Regions from separate parts of the Alkalimarinus alittae genome, predicted to be linked through region 2. Evidence: predicted binding sites of a transcription regulator. Region 2 holds the regulator's gene; each other region holds the start of a gene.
The links. The regulator FliA, encoded in region 2, starts transcription of late flagellar genes. The targets are predictions, from matches to a motif close to CTAAAGNTNNNNNNNNNNNNGCCGATA.

Region 1 (8,185 bases), 940 kb from region 2:
ATCAAATGCCGGTAGAATTCTCGCCAGATTAATTCGTTTATCCACACCAAAACGCCGTTTCTCCCACTATCAAAACGACCTTCTGTTAAGCTGAGTGCGGCTTGCATGCATTGCGTTGTACTTAATGCACCCACCGCTAAGTAAGGTGATAACTGGCTTGTACCGTCTACAGAAGGGATATCTCTTTTGATGTCATATTCTTTAATGTGACCTTCAACAAACCTATTCAGTCGATCATGGGCTTCATCTTCACCTGCCGGCCATAGTGATGACCACTTAGACTCAGTAACGACTTCATTTAACGCCGTTAGGTCCATCTCTACATCAATCAAAGCCTGCGCTTTGGGTTTATACAGAATGGGTCGTGAGTAAAGAGCATACTGCTCTATGAAGGCGCGTTTAAAAGCAGAAAAGACTTTGTAGCATTCACCTTGCTTTGTTCTGATCTGACCAGGCATTATCATGCAGCTATCATGAAACTCTTGAGTCATGACATTGACCGATTCTAGTTTTTCTTTGACAGCTTCGGCACAGTGTTTTTCATTAAGCTCATATTCAGCGTTGTAATACACCCGTCCAGAGCCAAGTAGGCAGGCTTGCTCAGTGATAACATCAGCATATTGAGAAAAGTCACTACAAGCGATCACTTTTAAAGGCACATTAAGCAAACTGAGCTGTTCTGCCAATGAAAGAAGTTGTCCGACGATAAGTGATCGTTTTGCCGGTGCTACAGAGTGTTGATCCCATTGTTTCTGAGATAGCAGGTAAATAGCTACTACACTTCCGTTTTGTAGCGCTGCACTTAACGCCGGATTATCATAAACTCTCAGATCACTTCTAAACCAAACAATATTATGCATTTTTTACCACACTCATTTGTTCTTCCTGCCCAACATTATGTTTATGATAGTTCTTACGGTCCTAGGTTAGAATCGGATCACCTTTAAGTTACTTTATTTATGATGTTATACAATATCCTTATTAAATATGTGCTTAATTATGAGTATTACCGAGAGTTTGCCTTTACCAACCGTTACCAATACTTTATATTTTGACTTGGAACATCAATCAATTAAGGCTAAATACTAATCATTGCTTTTCTTACATTTTTGAGATGATCTTAATCTTGAAAATCGTTGGAACCTCAGAATGAGAACGACTTTTTGAAGCAAGCCCAAACTGACATTTCCCAGTCACTCAACGCATTAGTCCTTAAAATTGCGCATGATAAAGACCGAAATGCCTTTATACAGTTATTTGAACAAGTTTCGCCACAGCTAAAGGCTTATGCTATCCGCTGCGGGGCAAGCCCGACGGATTCTGAAGAAGTTGTTCAAGAGGCGTTACTCACTGTTTGGCGTAAAGCGCATACGTTTAACCCTAGCGCGGCCTCTGCGATCACTTGGCTCTATACGATTGTTCGTAATAAGCGAATTGACCTTGTGCGTAAAGAACGTCCAGACCTTATAAGCTCCGATGATCTATGGCCTGAGGCTTTTACCGAAAAAGAACATTTAGAAAATAAAGTAGAAAGTGATCTAAATGTGAACGTCGTTCGTACACTCTTACACGGGTTGCCTGAAACCCAGCGGCAAATTGTTTATAAAGTCTATTTTGAAGGCAAACCTCACAGCGAGATTGCCAATGAACTTGATTTACCGCTCGGAACCATAAAGTCACGGTTGCGATTGGCAATGAAAAAGTTAGACACCTTAGCGAAAGAACAAATGACATGGCTAATTATCATCCTTCTGACGAACTTTTAATGCAATTTTCGGCTGGCCAAATGTCCAATGCACTGGGCATTTTAGTCGCATGCCACCTTGAAAAGTGCCCTGAGTGTTGTCAGCGTATAAGAGTCTATGAGCAGTTAGGCGGTGAGATAATGCAAGAATCTCCCCCTGTTGAAGTTAGCAGCAATGTATTAACACAACTGCTATCGCAATTAGATGAACCTGAGCACGAAGCGACAAAAACTGGACAAAAAACACAGGTTATTGACCCACGTATACCTAAACCGTTAAGTCGGTTTGTGCCTGGTTATTTTGATCAGCTTGAATGGTCAGGTATGACTCGTAGTATAAAAGAATATAAGTTACCGTTTTCTGACGGTCAATACACCGCAAAGCTCTATAAGATTTCAGCAGGCAAAGAACTACCCGTGCATACTCACAAAGGCAATGAGTTTACGTTAGTGATGGATGGGAGTTTCTCTGATAGTGCAGGAGAGTATCATCAGGGTGACTTTATTCTGGCAGACACTCATACCGTTCACCAACCCAAAGCTGCCGAGACGAGTGATTGCATATGTTTTGCGGTACTCGATGCACCGCTTAGAATGACTGGGTTCTTTGGACGAATGTTAAACCCTTTTCTGACTTAACATTCAGAGTGACTGTTTTGTTCAAATCGCCCGGTAAATAATGCCCGGGCGGCATTGGATCATTTCAAACTTATCTGAAAGGCCATTTAATGACTCCGAAGCTCCCAATACCAAATATCCTCCTTTATTCAAGGCTTGATGCATTCGGGACAGAATATCTAATTTGAGTTCAGCCGAAAAGTAAATTAAAACGTTACGACAAAAGATAACATCAAATTTTCCCAGAATAGAATACCGGTCTAGAAGGTTTAATAAACGAAACTCAACGTGCTTCATCAGATCAGGCTTTACTTTCCATACGCCTGGGGCTTTCTCGACAAAATAAGCATTCAGGCGCTCTTTTGATAACCCTCGCCCAATGGCAAGCATCTCATACTCGCCTGATTTGGCATTGGCTAACACCGTCTGAGAGATATCGGTAGCAACGACTTTAATGCCGCTTTTTAGCTTACCCGGTTTTGCTCGTTTAAACTCCTCAGCAACCATAGTCATCGAGTAAGGCTCTTGCCCTGTAGAGCATGCAGCGGACCAGATTCTAACGGGTTTAATACCGCCCCTTTCAGAAAATTCAGGCAACAATATGTCGCTTAATATTCTAAAAGGATGATTATCTCTAAACCAAAGCGTTTCATTGGTGGTCATTGCATCAACCACTGTTTCTTTTAATGCTCTTGATGATGCTTTTTTCAACGTTTGAACAAGCACCCCAAGTGACTCAATACCTTCTTGCTCCATTATTTTTCTAAGCCGACTTGTCACGAGATACTGTTTGTTGTCGCCCAGGAGTATCCCACAAGCCTGCTGAAGAAAATCACGAAACAGCTGGTATTCGTCAACGGACACTGAAGAAGTTGCATTCAAGCGTGCGGTCATAGATGTATGCATCCAAACAAAAAATGTTTTCTAAACATGTTCAATGGTGTAGTTCATCAACAACGGTCATAACTCGCTCAGCCAATTCATCCGGGCTAAACTTTGCCATAAAGTCATCTGCTCCCACCTTTTCAACCATTGCCTTATTGAAAACACCACTCAACGAGGTGTGAAGCATAATATACAGCCCGGCAAGCCTAGGGTCTGCCTTACAATGCGTGGTCAGCGTATAGCCATCCATTTCAGGCATTTCAACATCAGAAATCATTAGCGCTAGATACTCAGTAATATTAACCCCTGCATCGGCCTGTTCTTGCAAGTATGTTAATGCCTGCCGCCCATCATTTTTGGTAATAACTTCAAAGCCCACCGCCTGTAAACAGTTTTGTATCTGTTTACGTGCAACGAGTGAATCATCAACCACTAACACTCTAAAACGCTGCGCTTTTTCGGTTTGAGCTTCAGTAATAATACCTGCAGTAACGGTGTCTTCAACTGGAGATATTTCAGACAGTATTTTTTCTACATCAATAATCTCTACTAGCTTATCGTCTAGTTGAGTGACGGCTGTCAGGTAATTTTCTTTGCCTGCGCCTTTTGGAGGTGGATGAATCTCACCCCAGTTAAGGTTTACAATGCGCTCGACTCCACCGACTAAAAAACCCTGAGTTTTTCGGTTGTACTCTGTAATGATAATAAAGCTACTATTAATTTTATCTTCAGGGATAGGCGTCTGACCTATTGCCATCCCCATATCCATTATAGGTATAGTACCACCACGGATATGAGCAACACCTCTTACAACTGGATTTCGCTTTGGCATCATCGTTAGTTTTGGGCACTGCAATACTTCTTTTACTTTGAAAACGTTTATACCGTATATCTGAACTCCACGTAATCGAAACAATAACAACTCAAGTCGATTCTCGCCAACCAGTTGAGTTCTCTGGTTGACACTATCCATAACACCAGCCATAGGTGTATCCCCTGCACTATTCTGAATTCTTAAATTAAAACCAAACGTAATAAACCCGTTAATACTAAATTATAGATTTTATTCAATGCATAACGGCAACATTAGCTATCGGCACATAGTTTGCTTACTTAACTAGCAATTCCACTCGTTACAACAAATGGTGTTAATGTGCCTTGTTTTAATAAACACAGCCCTGAAAAATACGTCTTACATATCGTTAGCATAGGCCATTTTTTTAAAGTGCGCAGGCCAATTTTAACTCTAGTATTACTTTTATTAGCAATACCGGTGTCTGCATCGTCATTTAGCCAGTGGGTATCCCAAGAGACTCAGCAATATTTAAATACCGTTACTGAAACTTTAGCGGCGGACAAAGGGTTCCGCTCTGACTTCAAAATCGGCAATATCGACCCGCGTTTGAACTTAACAAAATGCGAAATCCCCCTTACTTTTGAGTTTCAGGGCGACCCTTTAGAGCGAAGTAAAAACACAATAAAAGTGACTTGCCATGATAAAAAACGTTGGTCAATCTTTGTAGCAGCCAACATTAATGTCTATAAAGAGGTATGGGTGGCCAGCCAAACATTGCGTAGAGGTCAAAGAGTAAAAGACTCAGATTTAAAACGCGCGGAGTTACAAGTCAACCAATCACGACAAGGTTATTTTATAAATAAACATAATATCGCAGGCATGACCCTACGGCGTTCAATACAGGCAGGGGACGTTTTTTATCCTGGGTTACTGTTACCCCCTAAAGTGATTGAACGCGGGGATTCAGTGGTTATTAGCGCACTCTCTGACACCATATCTGTTCAAATGATGGGCGAAGCACTAAGCGACGGAAAACTAGGGCAACAGATATCGGTTAAAAACAAAAAATCTAATCGGATCATTCGCGCTACCGTTGTTTCGAAAGGGGAAGTAACCGTCCCTATGTAATCTACTCATTAACATTTAAAGCGGGGTATACGCTAAAAATATCAACATAACCTCGTTTATTTAAACAACACATAAAATAAAATACCTTTTAGTGTTAAAGTTTTTTAAAATTAGGTCGATAAGTTAAGCAGAGTCTATAAATTGAAGGTTTACGATCATGGTAATTGATATTAACAGTATTAACCCGAACCAACCGGGTGGCTCAAGAAGCCGAACAGTCGAGGCCCAACAAGCCCGACAAAAAATTGACAGCTCTACGACTGAAAAGCACGAAGCGCCAATAGAAAAGCGCGGCGAGAATGTAAGTTTTAGTGGGAAAGCCAAAAACTTCCAACAAATTGAAGCTAGCTTGAAAGAATTACCGCAAGTTGACTCCGATAAGGTTGCAAAAATTCGTGCAGCACTCGAAGATGGCACTTATAACGTCTCTGCTGAAAATGTGGCTCAAAAAATGCTTAATATGGAGAAACACATTCTATAAGAGTAATTGTTATGCCACTTTCAATTGATCGACTCAAAACTCTGCTACAAGAAGATATACAAGACCTTACCAGACTTAGCGAAATACTTAATAAAGAGCGCACCGCCCTCAAGGAGCGCTCTAACGCCGCAATACAAGAACTTGCCATCGATAAATCCACCTGCATAAAATCAATCGAACACCGAGCTAAAGCAAAAGCATTATTATTCGTTGATGCAGGCTACCAAATCAAAAAAGGCGAGTTTGAAAAAGTCATCGCTGAAATACCTGATGAATCACTTCAATCACTTTGGCGAAAAGTAAATGTAGGATTAAGGTTCTGCCAAGATCAAAACACCATCAATGGAAAGGTGGTCAGCCACTCTCTCAAGCGTGTTAATAAATTGATGGATATTGTAAGAGGCCAGAGCAATAAGCCTAACCTCTACGGTTCTTCAGGTAAGGAAAGCACTATCGGTGGTCTTAACTCAATAGCAAAAGCCTGATCAGTTAACTGACCAGGCTTTTATAGAGGGGAACATGGGAATTAGGAAGCGCTAAGCACGCTTATCTTACGGTGATAGTCACACTAGAATCAGGTGAGAAGCTAATATCGCTCATATACACACTACCAAACGTCGGGCTTGTTGGCCCAGAACCCGCTACACGAATATTTTCCAAGCTAATTCTGTCGATACTGGTAGGGAGTGCGAGCTTCATTTTACCCGTATCCAACATCTCAAATACGGGCTTACTGCTATCGTAAACAACACCTTCTACTGTTGAATCCCACGCTAGCATATTGGTAACGGGCATAAAAACGTTAGTCAAATTCTTTAATACTTTTACCGAGTCTGGTTTTTGTTCGTTATTAACCATCTGCATCAAGCCTTGAATATCTTCTGTGATACCCTGCGCTGATACACCCGCTAAAGACTCATCATCTAGTGCCCTTAGCCCAGACTTAGATTTAAATGCGTTAACTTGTTCTGCGGCTACCGCATCACTGCTTGCACTGCTTGTCTGTGTGGTTGCAGCAAATGCAACCGCTGGCTGTAAAGGCGCGACAACCATCGCCACAAAAGCAGCGGTATAACGATATCTTTTCTGGTGCTTTAACGTCCGCTCTAGGTCTCTTTGTGAGATTAGCCCCTGACAAACAAGCACTTCACCTAGTTTTTGACCTGTAGTACGCTGCTGTACTAACGCACTATCAAGCTGTTGTTCTGTGATATATCCGCGATTAACCAGTAATCGACCAAGACGGGACTTGTCTAGTTGCTTTGTTTTTGTTGATTTCATATCCCCGACCTCTATTATTTGTGTTTTGAGTTAGTAGTGATCCCTAGAGAATAATGGTATGTATTGTATGTTTTGTACACAGTATAATCTTATCGATTGGTTAACAAATGTAAGTACACTTAACATTTTGATACTGCCAGATGTCGACCGAATTAAATGAAGCGTTAAATCAGGTAGTTAGTAGCGATTCTATTTTTCGAAGCTAAACTATATTAAAGAACAAGCCATTCATGCACACTCTAATTTCACCGCTAGAGACAGGAAATATCTTTGCCTTTTGACAATAAAGAGCACAACACATTGATTGATCAGCTTCGAGATGCACAAGCATACTTGCAAAAAAAACGGTTTTATTATCGTTTTAATACTCAGATGGAAGCCAAATATACTCAATACATGCTTTCAAGCTATCAATTTGAGAATCGTCTATACCCTAGCTTAGGGGTACTAGGGCTTATTTTATTTATCGCATCAGATTTAATTGTCATTCCATCGCTGATAGATCAAGCGATCATTATTCGCTCTATTGGTGCAGGTATAATACTCGCAGTTGTGGGAGGGATTTATCTCGACAAATCTTATCGATGGCACCAGATACTCCTCTGTCTAGGCGCATTTATTATCCACCTATCATTGATATTAGTGGGCATACTTGCTGCCGACAGCGGCCAGTTTCATTATCAATTTGGTTCAATTATTACCATTATATTTATATGTAATATTATTCGAGTAGGCTTTTCTTATGCGCTCCCTTTTGCGCTTGTTATGTTGCTTTCTCAGCTATTTGCAATGTCCCAATTGACGGTCATCACGACCGAGCAAATGACAGAAATATTTTTTATCTATTCTTTCGTTACCATTTTAAGCCTAATTGTTAACGGAAGAATGGAGTTTGAGATCCGAAAAAGCTTTGTTCGTTCCCAGCTCCTTAACTACGAGCACGACGAACTTATAAAAACACAAGAGAAGTTAAGAAAACTGTCCACATTAGATGCATTAACAGGCCTTTTTAATCGTCGCTATTTTAATAAGCACATAGAACGCGAGTGGTTGAACGCAGTCAGGCAAAAGACACCTATTTCTGTATTAATGATCGATGTTGATGACTTTAAACGTTATAACGACACCCAAGGTCATGTAGCGGGTGATGAATCCCTCAAAAGTATTGCACAAACATTAAAGCAACATGTTCAACGCCCTAATGATATGGTCGCTCGGTATGGAGGGGAGGAATTTGTAATTACCTTGCCTT
Region 2 (8,185 bases):
AAGAGCAGGATTAGCCGGAACAAGTTCCTCTCTGTTTCGGCACTGATCAAACATTTCATTAACGACGTCAAGCGCTTGCAGTACTACATCCATCAACTCTGCGTCGACCCTGCGCTTGCCATTACGAAGAATATCAAACACATTCTCCGCTACGTGACAGCACTCAACCAACGCATCAAGCTGTAGAAAACCAGCTCCGCCTTTTACTGTATGAAACCCACGAAAAATCGCGTTAAGCAAATCCGTATCATCCGGATTTTGCTCCAAATCCACCAGTTGCTCTGACAGAAGCTCAAGAATTTCCCCAGACTCTACTAAAAAGTCTTGAAGAATCTCTTCATCCGCTTCAAACCCCATGCAGCACTCCTCAAAAACCTAGACTGGAGAGTAAATCATCCACATCATCTTGACTCGAAACCACATCGATACGCTCTTCGGCGTTCATCTGAGGTCCTTCACCACGCTCAATATTATTTTCTTCTTTTTGTTCTAACCACTCATGAACAGTACCGGTAATTTGATCGACTTTACCCGCCATAGCCACTAAGTTTACAAGATTTTCTTCTACTTCCTGCACCAAGCCTGTTACCCGTTTGATCACTTGACCGGTAAGGTCCTGAAAATCTTGGGCAAGCAGGATTTCTGACAAGTTTCGATAAACTTGGTCTGACTGCTGACTTAGCTTATTAAGAAACAAGTCCATTCTCTTGTATAAAAGACGAAACTCTTCAGGCTTCATCTCTCTACGCCTTAACTTACTCCAATCTCCCTTCAGAATATCGGCCTCTTGCTTCATTTCTGAAGCAATTGGCATACTCTCTTCTACAAGGTCTAGCGTTTTATTTGCAGCCTTATTCGTCATATCAACAACGTAAGAGAGTCGATCAGTGGCATCATCTATCTTAGAGAGCTCGTCTTGATTTGTATCTGCAGCAGAATCAAGGTGAAAATTTCTAATTGACTCATGAAGAGTACGCGTTAAACGCCCGACTTCTTTATACAGACTTTGATCTCGCGTGGAGTTGAGTTCAGCAACAACCTTTATTGCTTCAGTGATATTGCCTGCGTCTACTAAGTCTTTTAGGTCAGAAGCCTGACGCTTTAGTTGCGCTTCAAATTCTGGCGTATATTGCGTGTTTTCTTCTTTATTTGTCATGCACTAACCCGCGCTCAAGAATCGATACGCTCAAAGATTTTATCAATTTTCTCTTTTAGCACTGCCGCAGTAAAAGGCTTAACAACATAACCGTTAACCCCTGCCTGAGCCGCAGCAACAATTTGATCCCGCTTGGCCTCAGCTGTCACCATCAAAACAGGCAACCCTTTCAAGTTTGCATCTGCTCGTACTGCACGCAGCAAGTCTATACCAGTCATCCCTGGCATATTCCAGTCGGTTACCAAAAAATCATACTTGCCCGTCTGAAGCATTGGCAGAGCGGTATTCCCGTCATCTGCTTCATCTGCATTGGTAAAGCCAAGATCCCTTAATAGGTTCTTTATAATTCTTCTCATAGTTGAAAAATCATCAACTACCAGAATTTTCATATTTTTATCCAAGTCGACCTCCAAAATGCCGAAGCTGGAACCCTTATCTAGCCCGAACTCTATTCAGGTTTATGGTATAAATATAAGTCTAGCTTGAGTTCGAGGGGTATCCAGTTTTTTTTAAAGTTTCGCAAAATCACTACTCTCTTTTTCTTAAAAAATTCAAGTAGCTATGTGCATATCAATTTTAATGCCAGTCAATAAGCCGAGAACGTAAGCGCAACGCCGCCTGACTATGTATTTGGCTAACCCTCGATTCGCTTACCGAAAGCACCTCCCCGATTTCTTTCAGGTTGAGCTCTTGATCATAGTAAAGCGAGAGCACTAGCCGCTCGCGCTCGGGCAACGAAGCAATGGCTTTTACTAATCCTTCTTTAAACGCATCATCCTGTAATTCTGCGTAGGGATTATCCACAGCTTCAGGGGTTTGATCAACGGCTGCATCCCCCCCCTCTAGTATTTCCTCAAAACTGAAAAGTTTTCCACTCGCACTATCTTTTACACAAGCGTAATACTCATCCAATTCCATATCGAGCTCAGCGGCCACTTCATGATCTTTTGCGTCGCCTCCTTTAAGATCTTCAACCCGCTTGATCGCTTCTGATATTTTTCGCGTATTTCTATGAACCGACCGGGGTACCCAGTCACCTTTACGAATCTCATCCATCATTGCGCCACGTATACGAATACCTGCATAGGTTTCGAATGACGCTCCTTTCGATGGTTCATATTTTTTAGAGGCTTCTAATAGCCCCATCATCCCAGACTGAATGAGATCGTCGACCTGCACGCTAGCGGGAAGCCTTGCCATTAAATGATAAGCAATACGCTTCACCAAAGGTGCGTGTTGTCGAACTAAACTATCAGCCCGTTCAATGTTTGAATCACTATACATCATCTGGCCGTGTACCAATGCCATAAATTAATAATTTAAGCCTGCAACAATCGTTCTACAAAAAACTCAAGATGACCTCTAGGTGATGACGGTAGAGGCCAGCTATCAGCTTTTTGCGCTAACGATTTATAGGCTAATGAGGCCTTTGCACGAGGATAAGCGTCTAGCACAGCACGTTGACGTTGCACTGATTTTTTCACCGCTTCATCAAATGGAATACTTCCCACATATTGAAGCGCCACATCAAGAAACCGATCGGTAACTTTTACCAGCTTTGAGTATAAATGACGTCCCTCTTGCTGGGTTTTAACCATATTGGCCAGCACTCTAAACCGGTGAATACCGTAATCGCGGTTTAATAGTTTAATCAGCGCATAGGAATCTGTAATTGAAGTAGGTTCATCAACAACGACTACGAGTATTTCTTGAGCGGCCCTTAAAAAGCTTATAACACCATCAGAAATACCGGCTGCAGTATCTACAATAAGAACATCAAGGTCGCCAGAGATCTCACTAAATGCATTGATTAATCCTGCATGCTCAAGCGGACTTAACGACACCATCTTTTGAGTGCCTGACGAAGCAGGAACAACCTTAATCCCCCCAGGTCCATTGACCATTACTTCTCTCAAACCACACTCACCCGATAACACATCGGATAAATTTTTATTTGACGTAATACCTAAAAGGACATCAATATTTGCCAACCCTAAGTCGGCATCCAGCACAACAACCCTGCGACCCATTGCAGCAAGCCCCAACGCAAGGTTGATAGAAACATTACTTTTGCCAATACCACCTTTACCGCCGGTAACCGCAATAACCTGGACTGAATTTGAATTACTCATACAGGTGTTTTTCCCCTATTACTACTAACGATTTGCTGCTCACTGTGCTTAACGAATAAGTACTCATTCTGGTTCACCTCCAGCCACTCTTTGCAGCCATATGAGAGTAGTGCCTCTAGCGGATGAAGCAACATCACGATCAAACGTTTTCGATTCCAGCCTTAACATTGACTAATAAATAGACTATCAAGTCACCTAGCTGACAGTAAAACAACTAAACTTTTCATCAGTTTAGCAGAGGATACTGTTTTATGTTTTTAATTTCAGGCGGTGTGACCAAAATACATTGATGAAAACTCATTCGCCCTGCCCGTATTTTGTATTCGCCCCTGAGTATTAGACAGTAACTCCGACTCAAACTTCTCTTGCTCTTTAAATAAACTAACCCCTCGACTGATAATCGAGTGCGCTTTAGCAAGGTGAATATCATCTGGTATTTTCTGCCCATCCGTCACATAGGCAACCGATAAACCGCTCAAATACAAAAAGCTTATAACCTCACCTAAGCTGACAGCTTCGTCCAACTTAGTCACCAAACAACCTGCAAGGCCAACCATCTTATAATAGTGATAGGTAGATTTCATTATTTGCGTTTGGGTGATAGCCGATAGCACTAGATAACTTTTAATAGCATATTTAGAGTCACGAATCTCATGCAGTTGTTCAGCCCAATCTGGGTCCTGATGATTTAAGCCTGCTGTATCAATAAGTACGAGCTTTTTATCCTGCAGAGAGTCAATAACATCATCTAACGAATTATGCTCATCGACGATCCTTACAGGTATATTTAGAATACGCCCAAATACCATTAACTGCTCATGCGCAGCTATTCGGTAACGGTCAGTGGTTATTAGCGCTACTGACTCAGGCCCATGCTCTAACACGTACCGTGCAGCCATTTTACCGATGGTGGTCGTTTTACCAGAGCCGGTTTGACCCACTAATGCATAGATTCCGCCGCGATCAATAAGCTCTTCACTTTCGACAGCCAATACGTGGGAAAGCTCTGCTAATACTCTATTCCAGGCTTCACTAATATCGGCCCCAGCCTTAATTCCAGGTAACAAAGCATCTATCAGCGTCTTTTCTATCCCCATTCGACCTAATCTATCAGCAATATTCGATCTGACAATTGAAGACTCTGTTTCTTGCTCTTTGCGTGTCTCGTCATTGGTTTTAAGCTGCTGATTAAGTAAATCTCTTAGGTGGTGCAGCTCTGCTCTCATCGTCTCAAGCTCAGAGACAGGTTGCGCATCTGTATTCGTGGTAGCGTTTGACTGTGTCACACGAGGTTCATTTTCAGTCTCATTTGTTCGACGACCTTTAACACCGCTAATCTTCTCTCGCGCTCTTTCCATTTCCTCTTGCAAGCGAACGTGACGCTCAGCCTGCATTCGGCCAATCTGCGTAGGTGAAGGAGCCTTATCTTCTGCGCTCGTTAGTTCGACTTGGCTCATCGCAAGCTGTTCGTCATAGTCCAGCGCAGTCACTATTTCTACTCCGCCACCGACCTTTTGGTTAGAAAGAATCACCGCGTCGGCACCCATCTCTTCGCGAACCATACGCAAGGCTTCTTGCATTGTTGCGGCAAAAAAACGTTTTACTTTCATGGCAACTCTCCTCAACTCTTTCTGGTACTTGGTATTGTCCAAGCACCCCATATCATTTAGCTTATTATTTGACGTTTATTGAGTGGTCATGATTCTTAACCGTCAAATTACTGTCTTATTGTGGCGGCTTTACGAACGCGCTTACTGTCCGACTGTTGCCACTATCGTTATCTGCTTGTTATCAGGTACTTCCTGATAAGAGAGCACATGTAGCCGTTCTATTCCAAACCTTACAAATTTTGCTAGCACAGGCCTTAAAGGAGCTGATACCAGTAGTATCGGCGGCTTACCCATGACCTCTTGACGCTGAGCGGCATCATTTAACGACCGCTGTAGTTTTTCAATCATTCTAGGCTCAAGCACCAGCCCAACATCGTCTCCCGCGCCAACTTTTTGTGCCTGCTGTACAGACTTAAGCAATAGTTGTTCCAACTCAGGGTCCAATGTAATCACCGGTATCTCACCTTCTGCCCCGCAAATATTTTGAATAATCAGACGTTTCAAAGATTGTCGCGCTGCAGCCACTAATATCACAGGGTCTTGACTCTTAGGCGTAACGTTCACAATCGCTTCTGCAATGCTTCTCATATCGCGAATAGGCACGTTTTCTATCAATAAGTTTTGTAGTATTTTCAGTAACAAACTAACCGATAGTGTTGACGGAACAAGCTCCTCACCTAACTTAGGTGAAGCTTTAATCAACTGCTCTAGCCACTGCTGTACCTCTTCATGCCCTATCAACTCATGAGCGTGCTTTTGTAAGATTTGGTTGAGATGCGTCGCGACCACAGTACTTGCATCTACTACGGTATATCCAAGCGTTTGTGCATGGTCTTTTTGGCTAGACTCAATCCAAACGGCATCTAAGCCAAAAGCAGGGTCTTTACCTTCGATCCCTTCAAGCTTTCCGAATACCTGTCCGGGGTTTATCGCTAGCTCACGATCAGGGTGAATTTCCGCCTCTGCCAAATTAACACCCATTAACGTAATGCGATAGACGTTAGGCATGAGGTCGAGGTTATCTCTAATGTGTACAGACGGCATCAAAAAGCCCAGCTCTTGAGAAAGCTTCTTCCTAACCCCCTTTATCCTTCCTAAAAGCTGCCCGCCTTGAGACTTATCAACTAATGGAATCAATCGATAACCCACTTCAAGCCCAACAACATCAACCGTAAGCACGTCATCCCAACCCAACTCTTTAGGCTCGCCTGATGGCTGCACTGCCTGAGGACTACTGCCAGAAGCCGATGAAGGCGCAACACCCGAAGCCCCGCCTGAAGCCCCTCCACTAGGCGCGCCAGGCCTGACCACACCCTCATCAACCTGACCGCGATTAGTTCGATACCAAATATAATATGCCCCCGCCGCTGCAAGCGCTCCTAAACCTAGAAATGCCATATGAGGCATCCCTGGAATAAGCCCCATAATAATCAAAATCCCGGCTGCCACCGCAAGCGATCGTGGCGAGGCAAACATTTGGTTATACATTTGGTGAGACATATCTTGTGTAGTACTGACACGCGTCACCATAATAGCGGCTGCGGTTGATAATAATAACGAAGGTATCTGTGCAACCAAACCATCACCAATCGTTAACAGCGAATAGTTTTCCATGGCTTGGCTAAAATCTAACCCATGCTGAACCATACCAATAGTCAAACCACCAATGATATTTATGACCAGTATCATCAGGCCCGCAACCGCATCACCCCGTACAAACTTACTAGCACCATCCATTGAACCGTAAAAATCGGCCTCTTGGGCAATATCTTCACGTCGAGCTTTTGCGTCTTCTTGCCCAATTAAACCGGCATTAAGATCTGCATCTATTGCCATTTGCTTACCTGGCATAGCATCTAGGGTAAAGCGCGCGCTAACCTCTGAAACGCGACCGGCACCTTTAGTCACTACCGCAAAGTTAATGATCATCAGTATCGCAAACACGACTAAACCTACGGCATAGTTACCGCCAATGACAACCTCACCGAATGCCTCTATCACTTTACCCGCAGCATCTCCACCTTCATGGCCATACAGCAACACAACGCGTGTCGATGCCACGTTAAGTGCAAGCCTTAGAAGAGTAGCAACCAGCAATATGGTTGGGAAAATTGCAAAATCAACTGGGCGCATGGCATATACGCAGACAAGTAGAACGACAATCGCTAACGCAATATTAAAGGTAAAAAGTAAATCCAGCAGAAAGGGAGGCATAGGCAAAATCATCATGCCTAAAATCACTAGCAACAATAACGGTATGCCAAGATTACCCTGCGTAAGGCTTTTAAAATTTTCTAAGCTGAATGCTTGTACCATAGGTATTCCAATCAACACATAAAAGCGCACTGACGCTTTTTTGACATAAATTATTAGATAATAATGTTGATTGCAGGAACCATACCGACTTTAGTGTTTTATCTTATTTTGTTTCCGGTACTGGTCAGACGTCGCGTTAATGCTGAGGTTTCAAGTTAACATGAGGTGATATAAATCTCCCTTTTGAAATAGGCATCAATCGTGTTTCAAATCGTTAGGGATAGGAAAATCAGGCATTTCGGGTTTCGGGTTAGCGCCTGCGCGGAAACGGCGTAACTGGAAGATATAAGCTAGAATTTGCGCGACAGCCACATAAAGGCCGCTAGGAATCTCATCTCCAACTTCTGAGTTATAGTAAATAGAGCGCGCTAAAGGCGGCGCTTGTACAATCTCAACGCTGTGCTCGTTTGCAATCTCTCTGATTTTAAGTGCTAGCTCGTCTCCACCTTTGGCCAATACAACAGGCGCTACCATGGTGTCACCATCGTATTTTAATGCCACAGAAAAGTGTGTGGGGTTGGTAATAACGACATCAGCTTGCGGCACATCTTGCATCATTCGACGCTGCGCCATTTCCATCTGCAACTGTCGAATTTTCTGCTTAACTTCGGGCTTACCCTCGGTATCTTTGTATTCGTCTTTAACTTCCTGCTTGGTCATTTTAAGTTTTTTATTGTGGTCATATATCTGAAAAGGCACATCCACGACGGCGATCGCTATCATTGAACAGGCAAGCCAAAAGACTATCCAGGCCAAAATATTGACTGCCTTCCCCATCGCAGGAATAACCGGCAACGTACCAACTGCCAATAACTCCGCCGTATAAGCATCGAGCATTAACAGCGCCACTGTTACAACAACAGTCACTTTCGCAATACTCTTAACCAACTCAACTAGCGACTTTATTGCAAACATTCGCTTAATTCCCTCAACAGGATTCAAACGACTAAACTTAGGCGCTAGCGCTTTGG
Region 3 (8,185 bases), 1.2 Mb from region 2:
CTGTTGAGAGTGTTGCTGAGGTGGCGACGCCGCTGACCCGACCCGGAGGGCAAGATCTACACTATTTGTTTTAACGTCATTCATAATACACCTCTACTCTTTTAGGTATAACTATAAGTTTAACTGAAAATCCGGCCTTAATAGACCTCATAAGAGAGTATCAAGGCCGGCTTAGTTATGGCTTAAGTTATCCTAGTAGTGACAACACCTGCTGTGGCTGGGCGTTAGCCTGGGCTAAGATCGAAATACCTGCCTGCTGTAGAACCGAAGATCTAGACAGTGCAGCGGTTTCTGCAGCAAAGTCAGCATCTTTGATTCGTGAGTTCGCAGCCGAAAGGTTCTCGGAGTTTATCTGGTTCGATGAGATCGTGTTATCGAAACGGTTTTGAATCGCACCTAGTGCAGCACGTTCGGTGTTGACTTGAGCTAGGGCGTTATCTACCGCTTGGATGGCTTTGTTGGCGCCATCTACTGTACTGATATCAACATCTTTTAGTAAAGTGCCCGATTCCGTACCACCAAAACTACCTACATTAAGACCTGCGTGCTCATTATCGCCAGTATTAGTTCCAATGGTAAACTCACCCGCAGACGACAACGTTAGTGACCCTCCCGTATTTCCAGCAGTTAGCCCGGTATCGCCAGCAGTACCCGTTGCAAGCTCAATTGTGCGCCCGTCAGCAGCTACTAGGTTCAACTTGTCACCGTCAATAATTGAAGCAGTGACTCCCGTTTGCCCTGCTTTCGCATTAATTGCATCAACAATAGTGGTCTGGTTAGCAACCGCATCTGCTGTCGTTGTCCCACCGATGGCAACATCATTGATCGTAATCGCAAACGCGCCTGCAGTGGTACCTGTGATAGCGGCCCCAACCACTGATGTAGCATTAGCTTCTGCAGTAACGCCAGTTTGATCAGATATCCTGTTGATAGCCGCCGCTTTAGCTATTGCAGAGCCTGCATTATTCGCTAAGGTAGAGGCAGTATCATCAGTCGACTTGGAAGCGCCAACAGACACCCCGTTGATTGTAATGTCGCCTGCCACCAACGCGTTAGCAGTGTCAACATTATCGCTGACTGCGCCACCTTGAGTCCCACTAAATGATCCTACTTCGAAGCCCGCATTATCGATGTTGCCGGTATTAGTCGTAAGGTTGATATCACTACCATCTACACTCGCCAAGGTAATATCACCCGTGTAGGTATTACCTGTGGTACCAGCGTTGCTTGCACCACCCGTACCAAGGCCCGTCGCTAAACCAAATGTGCCTGCAGCAGCACCTACGATCGTAATATTACGTCCATCTTCGGCCGCTAAATCAATACGAGCACCACCGTCCACTTCGATGACTGTAGCTACGACACCCGTCGCGCCAGACTTTTCATTAATCGTTGCTGCTGCAGTTGCTAAATCTGCGGCTGCATCGCCTGTTGCCGCCTTAGAAAGTGAGAATGATTGACCGTTGATATCGATATCAGTTGCAGCAACCAACGCTGCAGCATCAGCAACCAATGTACCCTCCACCGTATTCACGTTAGCCGTTGCAGTAACACCTGTATTACCTGATGCGGCGTTAATAGCCGCCGCTTTGGCAATCGAGCTAGAAGCAGCATGGGTCGTTGATGCCGTATCTGCCGCGCCTGAAGAAGCCCCTATTGCCGCACCGTTAATCACAAGATCGCCTGAAACCATGGCATCCCCATTAGCAGCGCCTGCACCAGTTAATGGTGTTTGCGACATAGTAGAGGAAATACCGGCTGTTTCTGCGCTACCTAATGTAGAGGTAGTTACAGCTGCAATATTTACATCAATGGTTTCACCAACGTTTGCACCTACTTGGAATGACTGAGCTTGGAAGTCTCCATTCAATAACTTAACGCCGTTAAAGTTGGTCTGATCTGATATACGTCCCACTTCTTCGATAATCTGTGCTGCTTCTTTGTTTAGGGCGTCACGGTCAACATCAGAGTTGGTGGCGTTAGCAGACTGAACCGCTAGTTCACGTAAACGCGACAGGTTGGTAGTAATAGAGTCCAATGCACCTTCAGCTGTTTGCGCTAGTGATACACCATCACCTGCGTTTCGTGTAGCGACATTCAAACCACTAATCTGTGATTCAAAGCGGGTTGATATGGCTAAACCCGCTGCATCATCCTTTGAACTGTTAATACGCAAACCTGAAGACAAACGGTTAAGAGCCTGAGCATTGTCTGACTGTGCATTATTCAGATTACGTTGCGCGGTTAGCGAGCTTATATTGGTATTTATAATTTGTGGCATAATTTTTCTCCTAGAACCTTCATCAAACAAGGCGCTCTCGTTATTGAGTTACCATCCTCTCGAGCTACATCATTTATGTAAGCTGTCGAATAGATAGATACTTGCCTTGTGATAGTTAACGGCAAAAAATTAACGACCTTTAATTTTTAATGTTACGGAGTGTAATCCAGCAAGAAGTTGTCAATATAAAGTGGGAAATCTTAAGCACCTTTTGCCTTTAAATATTTGATTTATATGTACTAAGTAACTTTACAAAGAACTTTCATTACAACTTTTATTTTTTCTTTCCACTTAGAGTTTACTACCAAGCCAAAAGCGGCAATATACCGCCAAAATACCGGCAATCTCCTGTATAACTGCCACTCAATAGTTATACATAATTTTTAATACGAATTATTTTAACTAATACTTTCAACATATTACAGTCAATTACTAAAAACTGGCACAGCTAATGCTTTAAGGCTGTTAAGCGCAGAAATGATGTTCTGAACCTTCATCATATCGTTAAATAACTTTAAAGCAGCCGGTAATTGCTGATCCCACTTTAGTTAGGGAATGCTGACAACCGGTATAGAAGATAAGCAGGAGAGCACAATGCCTCAAATCATCAATACCAATATTGCGTCTATCAACGCACAGCGGAACCTGAATAACTCTCAGGGTGACTACAATACATCGCTCCAACGTTTGTCTTCGGGCTTACGCATAAACAGCGCAAAAGACGACGCAGCGGGCTTGGCAATATCAACACGTTTCACCACTCAAACTCGTGGGCTCGACGTTGCCATGAGAAATGCTGGAGATGGTGTTTCATTATCTCAAACAGCAGAAGGCGCTCTTGGCTCAATGACCGAAAACTTACTTCGAATAAGAGACTTGGCACTCCAGTCAGCTAACGCCACTAACAGCGCCGTCGACAGAGATGCTCTGAACATAGAAGTACAGCAACTAAAAGACGAAATTCAGCGCATCTCTGAGCAAACAAATTTTAATGGCACCAAACTTTTAGACGGTACGTTTGAAGACGTTACATTTCAAATTGGTGCCAATGAAGGAGAAAGCCTCACTTTTGGTATCGCAGGGGTAACGACCTCTACATTAGGCAGTGCTGAAACAGCCGGTATTTCCTCTACCATGCCACAAACACCACTAACGGGTCCTGGCGCTGCCAATGGGGATGCCATGGTGTCTGGTGATTTAGTTATCAATAATATCGCAGTAGAAGCATCTTCAGGTGTTGCAGATACGGCATCGACGACCCATGCGGCATCTAGCGCGATTGCCAAAGCTTCGGCTATTAACGCCGTATCAGATAGTACGGGCGTTACTGCAACGGCTAATATAAATACAGTTAAGGGAACTCTGATTGCTGATGCCGCAATTGCTGTTGGCGCAACTCCTATAGATATCAACGGGCAAACATTTTCATTGTCAAAAGTTGCATCTGGCAATGCAGCCGCAGATTTGGCAAGTGCTGCGGCAACCATAAACGAAAAATCTGGCGCAACAGGCGTTGTGGCAACAGTTATTGATATGCCTTCTGGTGCACGCATTGACTTGACCGCGGAAGACGGGCGCAATATTACCATCGTAGGTGCAACCGCAGGTTCATTTGGTTTAGCGACGGGGCTTGGTACGGGTGGTGCAAGTAACCCGGGTACCACAGGTAATACCTACACAGGGGATATTACTCTAGCAAGTACAGATGGCAGCAGCATAAATCTTACGACCAATACGGGTAACATCGATAATGCGGGCTTCGAAGTAGGAACATATAGTGGGACCCAAGCGGGCACAATTAGTGACAATGTAGACACTGGCAACGCTTTAGCCGCAGGAGACATTACAATAAACGGAGTCTCGGTTGGTGCATCCAAATCAACGGATGATACCGCCTCTACTTTAGCGAATAATGCTGGCTCGGCAATAGCTAAAGCAGCGGCCATCAACAAAATATCTGACCAGACTGGCGTTACCGCAGAAGCTAATGCCACGTCAGTGGTGGGTGCGGCTATCACGGGTACCACAGCGGGAGCGTTTGCCATCACGATCAATGACGTCGCCATTGGTGGGACGACAACAGCAGATGCGGTGGCTAACCAAACCACTATTGTTGATGCAATTAATGCCAAAGCAGGTCAAACGGGAGTTACAGCATCAATTATCGATGGTGATAAGTTGAATTTAGTAGCTGAAGATGGACGTACGATTGAGCTTGCTACAGCTACTGCGGGTGATACTGGGCTAACTGCGGGCAACACCGGTGGCTCTATAACGTTGACCTCTGCGGGTCAGTTCACTATTGGAACGAACACCGGTGATAACGAGCACGCAGGCCTTAACGTAGGTAGTTTTGGTGGTACTGAATCCGGAATGTTATTGAAAGATGTTGATATCAGTACAGTAGATGGCGCATTAGCAGCACTTGAAGCTGTTGATAACTCACTCAACAAAGTTAACTTCATCCGTGCTGACTTAGGCGCCATCCAAAACCGCTTTGAGTCAACCATTGATAACCAAGCTATTACAGCTGAGAACTTAGAGTCAGCAAACTCAAGAATCAGAGATGCCGATTTTGCTGCTGAAACTGCAGAATTATCTCGTGCACAGGTGCTACAGTCTGCAGGCTTGTCGGTGCTTTCTCAAGCAAACGCGCAACCACAACAAGTTCTGCAGTTACTACAGGGGTAAACCTAACTAATCGATACTATCTCGCTGATAGTATCGATTTTTAACTATAAACCTGCTCTGATGAGCAGGTATGGTAATTTAAACCAAAGTAACTTATCTTAAACAAGTGTCCTAATTACTCCTTAATCAGACAGTTACATACCTAACCACTCAAACAATAAAAATTTGTACTTTGGTAGCCATCAATGTCAGACGATAAAAAACCTCTTAACTTTACCCTTTTTGATCTTGAACGCTTGATTGCTCAAAGAAACTACCCCGAGTTTGCAGCCTATCTAACAAGGTTACTTATCTTTATTGATAACAAATCTGACATCGAATCCAGGCTGTATACAGACGAAAAAGGGGAAATCAGAAGTTCCCATGTTGGGTTAGTACCATTTACAAATCAGTTATCTTTTAGCGACAAGCTTGATTTATATAGTAGGCTCGCGTCAACTATCACAAATTACCTTTCAGATACTCAGCATACTCCTGATAACGTCACCCTATTGCACTTTGTTATTTACAAAACGCATATTATGAATATTTTTTACCTGAGCTGTTATGGTAATACCGATCATATTTTGTTCAACAGGGCCCTCCTAGATGAAAATAACACTCTGAAATTGCAAACAGATCAGGACATTCTATTTCTTTACGTCTGCTTATCATTGAACACCAATATCCAATTTAATGTAGAGCAGTTAGTTACAGCAGATCCTTTATGGGGGATGTATTGGTACCTTGGCCTACTCTATGGACGCCACCACTCCTACAATACAAAAATCGAATCAAATTTAAATAAAGTCATTGATGCACACCCGTTAATTCAAACAATGCCGTTTGATGATACAGCCGTTGAAATCTCAGCGTCGCCCTGGATGCTCTGTTCTTATCTAGACCGCGATGACCGACATAAAATTAAGCAATCAATTAATATTGCCCTGCAAAAGTGGATAAAGAGCAAGCAAATACCCGCTAAAACTTACAAGAACATTGCCAATTATATTAATGATACATCTGAAATAAAGAACATCATCGTTCTTTCAGAGCATTACACATCTAAGCACGCCATGTACCGATGCTATCACCCAGAATTGAAACTATTGAAAGAACATTTTCATGTTACATTGGTTTCACCTTCAAAAGAGTACGATAGTCAATCAAAGGCTGACTTTCACAAAATTATAGATATTGACGACTCTGTAGCAGGTATGGTACGCATAGTAAAAGAAATATCTAAACTAAAACCCGACCTTATATTTTTTCCGTCTATAGGTATGGCAACATGGACCATACCATTAGCTAATATGCGATTAGCTAAGCATCAGTTAATGTGCTACGGACATCCAGCCTCTGCATTCTCTCAGTTTATTGACTACAGTTACAGTAGCGAACCTAAAGCAGAATGGAATTTCCAACAATTTTTTATGGAGAAACTTGCCCCTCTATACCAAGGAAAAGACTTTATTTGGGAGCCCCACCCAGATTACAGACCGCAAATTGATCAAAAGCCCCATGATGGTGTTATACGGATTGCAATTAATAGCTCGCTACCAAAGATCACAATTCGCTTTATAAATCTATGCAAGATATTACTTGAGCACTCATCTGCCCCTATCGAGTTTAATTTTTTCTTAACTAGCAATAATACTGCTTTTGAAAAGTCTTTGTTTAAACGATTAGGCGCATCTGTAAAAGTTTACCCACCTGCCGATTACACTACATATATGAAAAATTTGTCTAGGTGTGATTTAGCTATAGGAACATTCCCTTTTGGCGGATCAAATACTAACACAGACATTGCATTACTAGGAATTCCGAAAATTATCTATAGCGAGGGTTGTGGTTTGGCATCTTATTCAGACCAAACAGCATTGGAGAAATTAAACTTACCGGTAATTTTAATGCCAAAGTCTGAAGGCGAATTATTAGCGAACCTCATATATTTAATTCATAACGAGCCGTTCCGTGAAGAACTTTCAACCAATATAAAAAAATCCAACCCTTATGATTTGTTTTATAAACAAAAAAGTGACGAGAGTGCGGTCGCCAGCTGTAAATTAGTGGATGTTATCCGGTGGATAGAAACCGCTAAAACAAAGACTTCACCAAAAAAAGCATAGCCGTAACTCAGGAATAAGTGACATGAATAGACTAAAAGAAGAAGTCTATGTTTTTGGAAATACAGAATACACTCCTCATTTAAAAACGATTTATACAGTCAAAGGTATTATTGACGAACAAAATCCTAATACTAGCATTTGGGGCATACCCAACATTTCACTTTGTGACATAAGTAAAAGTGAAAAAATCATTAATACTGTCAACAATTCTCGTGCCTACCAAGTTCAGAAGCGTCTGATTGATGATGGTTTTACTAAAACTATTTTTATTGGTGACATCATCAATGAATACCCTGCCGAATTTGAATCTACATTTTTAACTCAAGCCCAAAGCGCAATGAGAATAGATTATGAGGCCCTTTTACATAATCTGGACAATTTTTCTGACGACCTATCAAAAGAAGAATTTAAAAACATATTAGATTTTAGACTGACACTTAAGATTGACCACCTATCAGCATTCAAAGTAAAAATTAATCAACAATATTATGAAGACTTTCTCTTAAAGTGTGACTTTAAAGCCTTAATTGATGGCGGTGCTTACGATGGCGAAGATTCAAAACGCTTTATCGAGTTTTTTCCTTCATACAAACAGGTTATTGTTTTAGAGCCATCTGACAGTAACCGCTTACTGGTTGGAAGAAAGCTGCACAATTACCCCAATGTTCACATTATTAAGGCTTGTCTAGGTGAGAGTAATGGCTACATCCGATTTGACGGAGAAGGCACTTCCGCAAAAACAGTATTGGAAGGTGGTGTTAAAGTTGAGCAACGCACAATTGACAGCTTCGAAATAGATCAACGGACGCTTGTAAAACTTGATATTGAGGGGGCCGAAATGGCTGCGTTAAAAGGAGCCTCTAAGGCATTTGAAAATCCGGACTATAGCTTTGCTATTTCTGCGTACCACTTACCTCATGACCTTTTAAATATTTTAAAACTATTTAAGTCTTCCCTGGTTAAAAGAAAGCTTTATTTTAGACATTACTCAGGAGGTATTTGTGAGTCAGTTTTATTCGCTATTTGAGCCCAATTTTTTCATTTACTATTGCTGATAACCCCCCTACTGTTTGAAACTGCTGAGAGAGCATATCTTCATCACTTA

Region 1: the regulator FliA is predicted to act here: its motif matches at 5,266-5,292, upstream of flgM (flagellar biosynthesis anti-sigma factor FlgM).
Region 3: the regulator FliA is predicted to act here: its motif matches at 2,398-2,424, upstream of NKI27_RS07430 (flagellin N-terminal helical domain-containing protein).

What each region holds. Positions count from the first base shown of each region.
Region 1 covers NZ_CP100390.1:1,873,995-1,882,179, reverse strand. The annotation lists gene phrB (deoxyribodipyrimidine photo-lyase) at 1-860, opposite strand, end outside; gene NKI27_RS08545 (sigma-70 family RNA polymerase sigma factor) at 1,164-1,766, shown strand; gene NKI27_RS08540 (ChrR family anti-sigma-E factor) at 1,733-2,383, shown strand; gene NKI27_RS08535 (CheR family methyltransferase) at 2,405-3,256, opposite strand; gene NKI27_RS08530 (chemotaxis protein CheV) at 3,297-4,232, opposite strand; gene flgA (flagellar basal body P-ring formation chaperone FlgA) at 4,521-5,171, shown strand; gene flgM (flagellar biosynthesis anti-sigma factor FlgM) at 5,329-5,652, shown strand; gene NKI27_RS08515 (flagella synthesis protein FlgN) at 5,664-6,137, shown strand; gene NKI27_RS08510 (hypothetical protein) at 6,199-6,933, opposite strand; gene NKI27_RS08505 (GGDEF domain-containing protein) at 7,204-8,185, shown strand, end outside.
Region 2 covers NZ_CP100390.1:2,817,695-2,825,879, forward strand. The annotation lists gene NKI27_RS12775 (chemotaxis protein CheA) at 1-357, opposite strand, end outside; gene NKI27_RS12780 (protein phosphatase CheZ) at 368-1,156, opposite strand; gene cheY (chemotaxis response regulator CheY) at 1,171-1,557, opposite strand; gene NKI27_RS12790 (RNA polymerase sigma factor FliA) at 1,733-2,443, opposite strand; gene NKI27_RS12795 (MinD/ParA family protein) at 2,476-3,288, opposite strand; gene flhF (flagellar biosynthesis protein FlhF) at 3,552-4,898, opposite strand; gene flhA (flagellar biosynthesis protein FlhA) at 5,040-7,214, opposite strand; gene flhB (flagellar biosynthesis protein FlhB) at 7,410-8,185, opposite strand, start outside.
Region 3 covers NZ_CP100390.1:1,632,832-1,641,016, reverse strand. The annotation lists gene NKI27_RS07440 (flagellar protein FlaG) at 1-84, opposite strand, end outside; gene NKI27_RS07430 (flagellin N-terminal helical domain-containing protein) at 188-2,281, opposite strand; gene NKI27_RS07425 (flagellin N-terminal helical domain-containing protein) at 2,876-4,972, shown strand; gene NKI27_RS07420 (hypothetical protein) at 5,158-7,080, shown strand; gene NKI27_RS07415 (FkbM family methyltransferase) at 7,103-8,107, shown strand; gene NKI27_RS07410 (acyl carrier protein) at 8,100-8,185, opposite strand, start outside.